Regions from separate parts of the Mycobacterium sp. Panama NTM2 genome, predicted to be linked through region 2. Evidence: predicted binding sites of a transcription regulator. Region 2 holds the regulator's gene; the other holds the start of a gene.
What was found. The regulator LexA, encoded in region 2, represses DNA repair genes until DNA is damaged. The targets are predictions, from matches to a motif close to CGAACANNTGTTCG.
Positions count from the first base shown of each region.

Region 1: ACXYX3_RS17345 (HNH endonuclease signature motif containing protein) is a predicted target of LexA. The motif match lies at 2,490-2,503, and genes of this name have one in related genera.

Region 1 is NZ_CM135953.1:3,674,096-3,678,681, forward strand. It holds gene ACXYX3_RS17330 (CocE/NonD family hydrolase) at 1-200, opposite strand, end outside; gene ACXYX3_RS17335 (PE-PPE domain-containing protein) at 475-1,794, shown strand; gene ACXYX3_RS17340 (class I SAM-dependent methyltransferase) at 1,800-2,396, shown strand; gene ACXYX3_RS17345 (HNH endonuclease signature motif containing protein) at 2,508-3,866, shown strand; gene ACXYX3_RS17350 (acyl-[acyl-carrier-protein] thioesterase) at 3,878-4,586, shown strand, end outside.
Region 2 is NZ_CM135953.1:2,130,506-2,135,091, reverse strand. It holds gene ACXYX3_RS10175 (alpha/beta fold hydrolase) at 1-250, shown strand, start outside; gene ACXYX3_RS10170 (PhzF family phenazine biosynthesis protein) at 308-1,000, shown strand; gene nrdR (transcriptional regulator NrdR) at 1,007-1,471, opposite strand; gene ACXYX3_RS10160 (LysM peptidoglycan-binding domain-containing protein) at 1,629-2,117, opposite strand; gene lexA (transcriptional repressor LexA) at 2,326-3,033, shown strand; gene ACXYX3_RS10150 (LGFP repeat-containing protein) at 3,053-4,586, opposite strand, start outside.

The DNA.
Region 1 (4,586 bases), 1.5 Mb from region 2:
CTGCGGTGCTTGCCCACCGGCCGCGTGTCGAGCGTGGCCGAGTCGCCCCGCGGAGAATCCGACTGGGACTGGGACGGGCGTGAGACGGACGCCCCGGTGTCGTCGGCATACGCCACGCCCTGCCCGGTGATGATCGCGGTCCCCACTCCCAGGGCGATCGCCAGGCCGCCCACGCGACCGATATAGCTAGCAGCACTCATGACACAACCTCCGCCGTCACCATCGGAAACGGGGCAGACACTACGCCGACGACGCGATGATCACAGCGAAATCCGGCCAGAGATTTATGACAGCGTCAATTGTCCGAGGCTGACACTTTCCGCCTCAGCCACAACAGCATTGACGCTGCGCCGTGACCGGCAGATCACGCCAGGTCATGTATCAGCGAACGGCCACCGGGGGTTCTTCGGCAAACGCCTCGGACTGCCGGTGAGATACGGTGACCCCGAAAGCGTCGGGGGAGGATACGGGAACATGGCGAAACATCGCAGGAGCGGTCGGGGCAAAGCCGGCGTCGTCAGCGCAGCCGCGATCGGGGTCGCAGCAACGGTCGCCGGTGTCGCAGGCGTGCAGCCGACAGCGCTCTCGGCACTTCCGGTGGACCTGTCCGCACTGATCGTGGTGGGCAGCTCGACCCATCCGGATGGCAGCGGCAACGAGAACTTCTTCGAGGGTCTGTTCAACCAGGCGCCGTACAACCCCGGCGGCCAGCCGGGTGCCGATCTGATCGGCGTGCCCTTCGGTGGCGGCCCCGCGGCGATCGACGCGGCGCTTCAGGCGCACTCGGGTGAAGCCAACGCGGTTCTCGCGTCAGGGTGGGGCGCCGCGAACGCCAGCGTGGTGCTGTCGCGCCTCGATCGCCACCAGGATCCGGCGCTGCCCTCGAGCGTGTTCGTCCTCGACAACAACGTGTCGCGGCCCGATGGCGGATTCGGCACGCGTTACCCGTGGTTCTCGCTCATCGGGGTCAACCCGTTTCCCTCGCCGGTGGACACCGCCGCTGCCGCGGTGGTCGACATCGCCTACCAGTACAACTACAACTCGAATGCGCCCGCGGACCTGCTGAACCTCGTCGCCCACGTGAACTCTTTGGTCGCCTATCTGTACGGCTATCGCGAGCAGGACCAGATCGACCTTCCCGTGGACGAGGCGGGACGCCCGACCGTCTCCTGCGGCGGCGCCAGCACCTGCGCGGTGCTCGCCGGCAGCGCGGACGCAATGCCCTGTAGCGACGCGCGATGCGACGCTCCTGACGGTGACCGCGTGGTCGCCTACGTGACGACTCGCGGGAACACTACCTACGTCACCTACACCACCAAGGAATTGCCGTTGGCACGGCTGATCCGCGACGTCGTTCCCTTCGGCGACGCGATCGCCGACGTCAGCGAGCCCCTGCTTAAAGTGATCGTCGACTCGGCGTACTACGACAACAACCCGATCCCGTCCGACCCGAGTCGGTATCGGCCCGCGCGTCTCGCGCCGACGGTCGGCGAACTCGCCGAGACGGTCGCAAAAGTGCCGGGCGCGGTTCGCGACGGTCTGAAAGCCCTGTCGGACAAGGACACCGAAGCTCCTGAGGTCGAGTCGACCGACAAGGCCGAGATCGAGAAAGCCGACAGCGCCACGACCGGTGCGGAGACGCGTCGCGAGCGTCGGCTGGAGCGAATTCGAGCGCGCGCTGCCGAGCGTGAGGACGCTTCGCAATCGAAAGCCGTTCAACAGAGAGAGGTCTCGAAGACCCCGGCCGACTCACACGGTGCAGCAGACGGAGACGACGCCGATACCGCGGACTGAGGCGGATGGGCCCGTACTGGAACCACAACACCGCTTACCATCCGTGGGTACTGGCACGCGCCCACGGCCGTGACGTCCTCGACGTCGGTTGCGGCGACGGACTTCTCGTGTCGCGGCTCGCGCCGGTGGCCCGCTCCGTCGTCGGCATCGATCCCGACCCTGACGCGATTCGGCGAGCACGCGCGAGACTGGCGGACGTCGCGGGCGTATCCGTCGTCGAGAGCACGTTCGATGAAATCGCCACCACCAGTGTGCGATTCGACCTCATCACCTTTGTCGCCAGCCTGCATCATCTGGACTTGCGGCCGACACTGGCGGCCGCGAAGCAGATGCTGCGGCCCGGCGGTGACCTCGCAGTGGTCGGACTGAGCGCGAACACGACCGTCGCCGACTGGATGTGGTCCGCGTTGTGCTTGCCGGCGGTACGCCTGGGCTCGTGGTGGCACCGCGAGACGCGTGACATCGGCGTGGCCGTCGCCGATCCGCGTGAAAATCTGGCCGAGATCCGCCGCTCCGCGTCCGAGGTGCTGCCGGGTGTGACGATCCGCCGCGCGCTGTACTACCGCTACCTGATGCGGTGGACGAAGCCCCGCGACGGCTGATCCGTTTCTGTCAGTGGGTCACTGCAATCTCTTTGGCCTCAATTGCCCCAGCGGCATATGTCGTCACATCCGAGGCTCTTCTTGTCGGTGGTTCGAACTATTGTTCGAGACGTGGATGTGGTGGCGGACGCGGTGGCGGGAATGCGGGCTCAACTCGCGATCCTGCACGACGCCTGCGACGGGCTGTCCCACCGCGACCTGGTGGTTGCGATGGCGGAGGTCACGTCAGTGATCCGGTCTGTCCCGGCGCTGGAACACCAGATTCTGGCTCGACTCACTGCGGAGACGGAGCCCCGTCGGCTCGGGGAGGCATCGTGGAAGAAAGTACTCACCACCGCGCTGCGGGTGTCCGAGCGTGAGGCGAAACGACGCCTGGCTGACGCCGAGAACCTGGGGCCCCGGCAAGCCCTGACCGGCGAACCGCTGCCACCGGCCTGGGAGGCAACAGCGGCCGCGCAGGCGACCGGCGCCCTGGATGCCGAGCATGTCGCGGTGATCGCGACGTTCCACAAGGACCTGCCCGGGTGGGTCGACGTCGACACCCGCGCCGCCGCCGACCGCCAGTTGGCGTCGCTCGGTGCGGGATTGACCCCCGAGGATCTGAAGAAATCCGCCGATCGGTTGGCGGCGATGATCGACCAAGACGGTCCCGAACCCACCGACGCCGACCAGGCCCGCCGACGCGGCCTTAAGCTCGGCGAGCAGCAGGCCGACGGGATGAGCCGCCTCACCGGGTGGGTCACCCCCGAATGGCGCGCCACCTACGAAGCCATCCAGGCGAAACTCGCCGCTCCGGGGATGTCCAATCCTGATGACGAGACCCCCTGCGTCGACGCAGAGCCCGCTGACGAACAGCGCCGGTCCGACACCCGTAGTGCAGCCCAACGCAACCACGACGCGTGGCTGGCCGTCGGCCGGATGGCGCTGAGCTCCGGAGACCTCGGCTCCCACAACGGGTTACCCGTCACGGTCATTGTTTCCTTAACACTCCAAGAACTCGAGAAGGGTGCGGGGGTGGCGGTGACCGGTGGGGGTTCGCTGTTGCCGATGGCGGATTTGATCCGGATGGCCGCCCACGCCCACCATTACTTGGCGGTGTTCGATCAGCACACCAACGAGCCGCTCTACCTCGGCCGCACCAAACGACTCGCCTCCCCGGCGCAGCGGATCGTGTTGCACTCCTCCGCGCGGGGCTGCACCCGCCCCGGCTGCACCGTGCCCGGCTACTGGACCCAGGTCCACCACATCGAGGACTGGAAGCGCGGCGGGGCCACCGACATCACCAACCTCACCCTGGCCTGCGGGCCGGACAACCGCATGGTCGAGCAGACCGGCTGGACCACCCGCATCAACGACCGCGGCCAGACCGAATGGCTCCCCCCACCCGACCTAGACACCGGCCAACGCCGCACCAACGGCTACCACCACCCCGAACGCCACCTCCTGCCCGAAGACGACCACGGACCGTAGGCTGACCGGCGATGAGCACCGAAGACGTCGACCGTCGGTTGAGCCCGCGCCCCGAGTCGGGCTATGTGTACACCACCTCGTGGCGGGTCGCGACGGGAGATGTCGGCGACGACCTCAACCTGCGCCTCGACGGGGTGGCCCGCTACATCCAAGAGGTGGGTGCAGAAAACCTCGTCGATGCCGGAGAAGCGGAAGAGCACCCGCACTGGCTGGTTCAGCGCACCGTCATCGACGTCATCGAGCCGATCGAGTTCCCCAACGAGGTGACCTTCAGCCGGTGGTGCTCGGCACTGTCACTGCGGTGGTGCACCATGCGGGTGGACCTCGTCGGCAGTGACGGCGGCCGCATCGAGACAGAGGGTTTCTGGATCGCGATGAACGCCAAGACCCTGACGCCGCAACGCGCCACCGACACGCTGCTCGAGAAGTTCGGCACCACCACAACCGAGCATCGCCTCAAGTGGCGGCCGTGGCTGAAGAATCCGGAGACCATCGAACACACCGAGCCGTTCGCGTTGCGCCGCACCGACATCGATCTCTTCGAGCACGTCACCAACACGGCATATTGGCACGCGATCCACGAGGTGATGGCGCTGGCGCCCGAGGTGTGTTCAGCGCCCTACCGGGCGGTCATCGAGTATCGGAAACCGATCAAGTACGGCGAAGACGTCACCCTGGGCTGGACTCGCGACGGCGACCTCGACAATGCCACTGTCCACA
Region 2 (4,586 bases):
CACCGCCATGCCCGGCTCACAACTCGAGATCTTCCCCGGTTCCGGGCATTTCCCTTTCCACGACGATCCGGACCGCTTCGTCGAGGTGGTCGAGAAGTTCATCGACGGCACCCAGCCCGCGGTGTACGACCAGGAGTATCTGCGCTCGCTGCTGCGAACCGGGATCGAGGAGAGCGCTCTGTCGGGCTCGGTGGACACCCGCGTCGCGGTGCTCGATGCGATGGGCGCCGACGAGCGCAGCGCCACCTGAGCAGGACTGTCGTCTCAGCGTCGCCGCCACGGCGCGTCCTCGTCGTAGCATCGGTTCATGGCCATCGACGTGACTGTGCTGCGGGTCTTCACCGACGAGCAGGGCGACTTCGGTAACCCGCTGGGCGTCATCGACTCCGCTACCGTGTCCCCTGCGGACCGCCAGCGCATTGCAGCCGAATTGGGCTACAGCGAAACGATTTTCGTCACCATGCCCGAGTCCGGCAGCCGCACGGCGCATGCTCATATCCACACTCCGACCACCGAGTTGCCGTTCGCCGGGCATCCGACCGTCGGTGCGGCATGGTGGCTCAAGCAGCGGGGCACACCGATCCGGACGTTGCAGGTGCCTGCCGGGCTCGTCCAGGTCGAGTACAGCGATGCCCTGACCACGGTGAGCGCACGGGCCGAATGGGCCCCGGAGTTCGCGATCTACGACATCGACGACCTCGAGTCATTGGCCGCCGCCGATCCCGACGACTATGGCGACGGTGATGCCGACGAGTACTACCTGTGGACCTGGCGCGACCGGGATGCCGGCGCCATTCAGTCGCGGATGTTCGCCCCGGGGCTCGGCATTCGCGAGGACGAGGCGACGGGCGCAGCGGCCGTGCGTATCACTGAATACCTGAGCCGCGACTTGACCATCGTGCAGGGCCGCGGCTCGGTGATCCACACGGTGTGGAGCCCCGAAGGATGGGTGCGGGTGGCCGGGCGGGTGGTCGAGGACGGCCACCGCGAGCTCGACTGAGCGGCCTCAGCCGTTCGCCGACACCTCGCGGTGCGCACGCAGAGCCTCGATCTCGCGCTCGAAATCCTCGGCCGAGGAAAAGGACCGATACACCGAGGCGAATCGCAGGTAGGCCACTTCGTCGAGATCGCGCAGGGGACCCAGGATCGCCAGTCCCACTTCGTGACTCGGCACCTCGGGAGATCCGGTGGCGCGCACGGCGTCCTCCACCTTCTGCGCCAGCAGATTGAGTGCGTCGTCATCGACCTGCCGTCCCTGGCAGGCCCGCCGCACACCCTTGATCACCTTCTCGCGACTGAACGGTTCCGTGACGCCGCTGCGCTTCACCACCGCCAGCACAGCGGTTTCGACCGTGGTGAACCGGCGCCCGCATTCAGGACACGAGCGGCGACGGCGGATTGCCTGGCCCTCATCGGTTTCTCGGGAATCGACGACCCGAGAATCCGGGTGACGGCAGAACGGACAGTGCACCACCGCTCCTTCACCGCACCGACGGACCACTTCGAACGCCTTCGAGCGTACCTGCGGCGACGGCACGCAGCTCAGCACAGGACCCATCGGCGCGTTCCAGACCGAGATGTCCACGATCGCCACGGCGCTGCCTACCGGCGAGACTGCTCGTCCGCGCTCAGGCGATCGGTGCGATCAACGTCTGACCGGCGGTCAGCGCGACCGTCTCGAGCTGGTTGAGTTCGCGGATCTGGGCGACCACATCGGTCACCGGCGCATGCGGAGCGACGCGCTGAGCGACCTGCTGCAACGACTCTCCGGTGTGCACCTGGACGACTGCCAGCCGGCCAGGAACCTCTGCCTGCGGCCCGACCACGCCACCGGCCTGAGCCACCAGGCCCAGCCACAGCGTGATCGCCCCGGCCACGAGCGCCAGCAGAACCGTGGCCGCGGGCGTGATGGGACGGCGGCGATGCGAGGCCCGCGACACGAGCACGCCGCTGCCGCGGTACTGCAGCGGAGCGCCTCCAGGCCGCTGGCGGCGGCGCTGCCGGCGCGCCCTGACGGTCCGCCCGTTCAGCGCGGCCGCGCTGGCCGGGCCGATCCGCACAGGACGGGCACACCGGCCTGCGGACTGACGGACATCGGGCGTGTGGAGAACGGTCATCTGACTGCCTTTCGCTCCGGGATTCGCTCTTGTGTTCGAACCTTACTCGATCATGTGTTCGATGAATAGAACACGTGATCGAACTGTTGCGAACGCTAACGGAGGGCACCGACACGTCGATCCGGCCACATCCTCCCGATCAGGTACCGGACGACACGCCTCGAACACATGTTTGATTACGCGTGCGTCGCGCGTTACATTCGTGACCATGAGCGACGACAGCAGCGACACCACGGCCGGTCCGGACTCCGCCAACCGACGTGACCGCGGGTCAGGCCTGACCGAACGTCAACGCACCATCCTCGAGGTCATCCGTTCTTCGGTGACCACCCGCGGTTACCCACCGAGCATTCGGGAGATCGGCGACGCCGTCGGCCTGACGTCGACCTCATCGGTGGCACACCAACTGCGCACGCTGGAACGCAAGGGCTATTTGCGTCGGGATCCCAACCGTCCCAGGGCCGTCGACGTGCGCGGCCTCGACGAGGTCGTGGCGCCTCCGGTCATCACGACGGAGGTCTCCGGCTCGGACACGCTGCCGGAGCCCACGTTCGTGCCGGTGCTCGGACGCATCGCGGCCGGCGGTCCCATCCTCGCGGAGGAGGCCGTCGAGGACGTGTTCCCGCTACCCCGGGAGCTCGTCGGGGAGGGCTCCCTGTTCCTGCTGAAGGTCGTGGGTGAGTCGATGGTCGACGCAGCGATCTGCGACGGCGACTGGGTCGTCGTGCGGCAGCAGAACGTCGCCGACAACGGTGACATCGTCGCGGCCATGATCGACGGTGAAGCGACCGTCAAGACGTTCAAACGAACCAAGGGTCAAGTCTGGCTCATGCCGCACAACCCGGCGTTCGACCCCATCCCCGGCAACGACGCTGCCGTTCTCGGCAAGGTCGTGACCGTCATCCGCAAGATCTGACCGTCACCGACGGGGTTCGTCAGCCTCCGCGGACGAACCCGTTGGTGCGCGCGATCTCCTCTGTGGCGAACCAGATTTCGGCCCGCACCTCGTCGTAATCGGCACTGCCGGGACTCCAGTACAGACCTGATCTGGTGTCGGCCTTGATCGGATACCCGTCGGGAATCGCGTCGGGATCGTCGAGGGGCAGATGCAGCGCCGTGCCCATCGGTGCGATGTCGTCGTCGTCGATGCGGGCGTGCCTGCCGGTGTCGGTGACCTCGTCCCGCTCGAGCATCGGAGCGATCAACGGGGCGGCGGTCAGAGCCGACGTGGCGGCGTCGTGATCGCGGTCAGGATCGTGGTCGTCCACCGTCACCGGCGCGTCGTACACCTGCTCGTCAGCTGGGGACTCTTCTGCCGCCGGCTGCACGAAGTCGTGTTCGGGCGCCGACTGAACCCGAGTCGGAGCGGTGTCGATCGCATCGGGGTCGTCCTGCTCGACGAAGGGATCGTCGCCGTGATCGGTCGGCTCGGACTGGTCGGTGGCGGTCGACTCACCGAGCCCCCACAGGCTCAGCCCACTCGGTTCATGGCCGCCGGCTGGGGTCACCGACCCCAGACCCTCCCGCGCGTAGCGGTCGCCGAACAACGCGTCCTCCCCCACCTCGGAGTTCGCGGGCTCGTAGTCGTGGTCGTGGCCCTCGTTCAGGCCATCCCGGTCATCCAGATCATCCCGGTCGTAGGCAGGCAGTGCGTATGCGTCGTCGTGCTCGCGGCGTCGACGCCGGGCAACCGCCAGCCCGACCACCGCGAGTATCAGCAGAATTGGGATGATCGCCAGCAGCCACCACCACGTCCACCGAACCCCGGAACCGGAACCGGAGTCCCCCTGCGCCGCGGGGGTGGCCTCGGCCGCCTGCTCTCCCGGAACCTCGAGACCGGCCAGTTGCTGGGCGAGGTTCGGCGGTTCGGTGCTGAACCGCTTGGTGGCGGTGTCGTAGGTGATCGCGCCGCCGCTGAACTTCTGGGTGATCTCGTCCCCGCTCTGGGTCTGATCGTCGACCGGGACACCGAGCTCACCCGTGGCCCCGCCGAGCTTCTCCCACGCGGCGTTCATGGCGCCCCGCACGATCACGGCACCGTAGTCGGGAGTCCAGAAGATCACCGGCTTGTCCGCTGCGGCGAAGCTGCTCATGCGGCTCGCCGGAGCGACTCCGCCGTCCTTCTCGCCGGTGATCGGGAATCCCAGGTCTCCCTCGGGGCCGCCCACTCTTTCGTACTTGGCGAGTACCTGACCGGTGACGACGTTCGCGCCCGTGGCCGGGCTGTAGAAGATCTTGCCGTTGACGAAGTCCTGACCCAGACCGTCGGCACCGATCTTGTAGGGCTCTCCTTCGCTGGCGCCCAACGGACCGAGCGGACCCCCGGCGGCCCGGCGGGCGGCGTTGATCGCCGAGACCGGGTCGTCCGGCACGGAGAGATCGGTGAGCTGCCCGGCCAGGTCGGCCGGGTCGGTGGTGAAGGTCTTGGTACGTCCGTCGTAGGAGATCTGGCCACCGGTGAACTTCTGC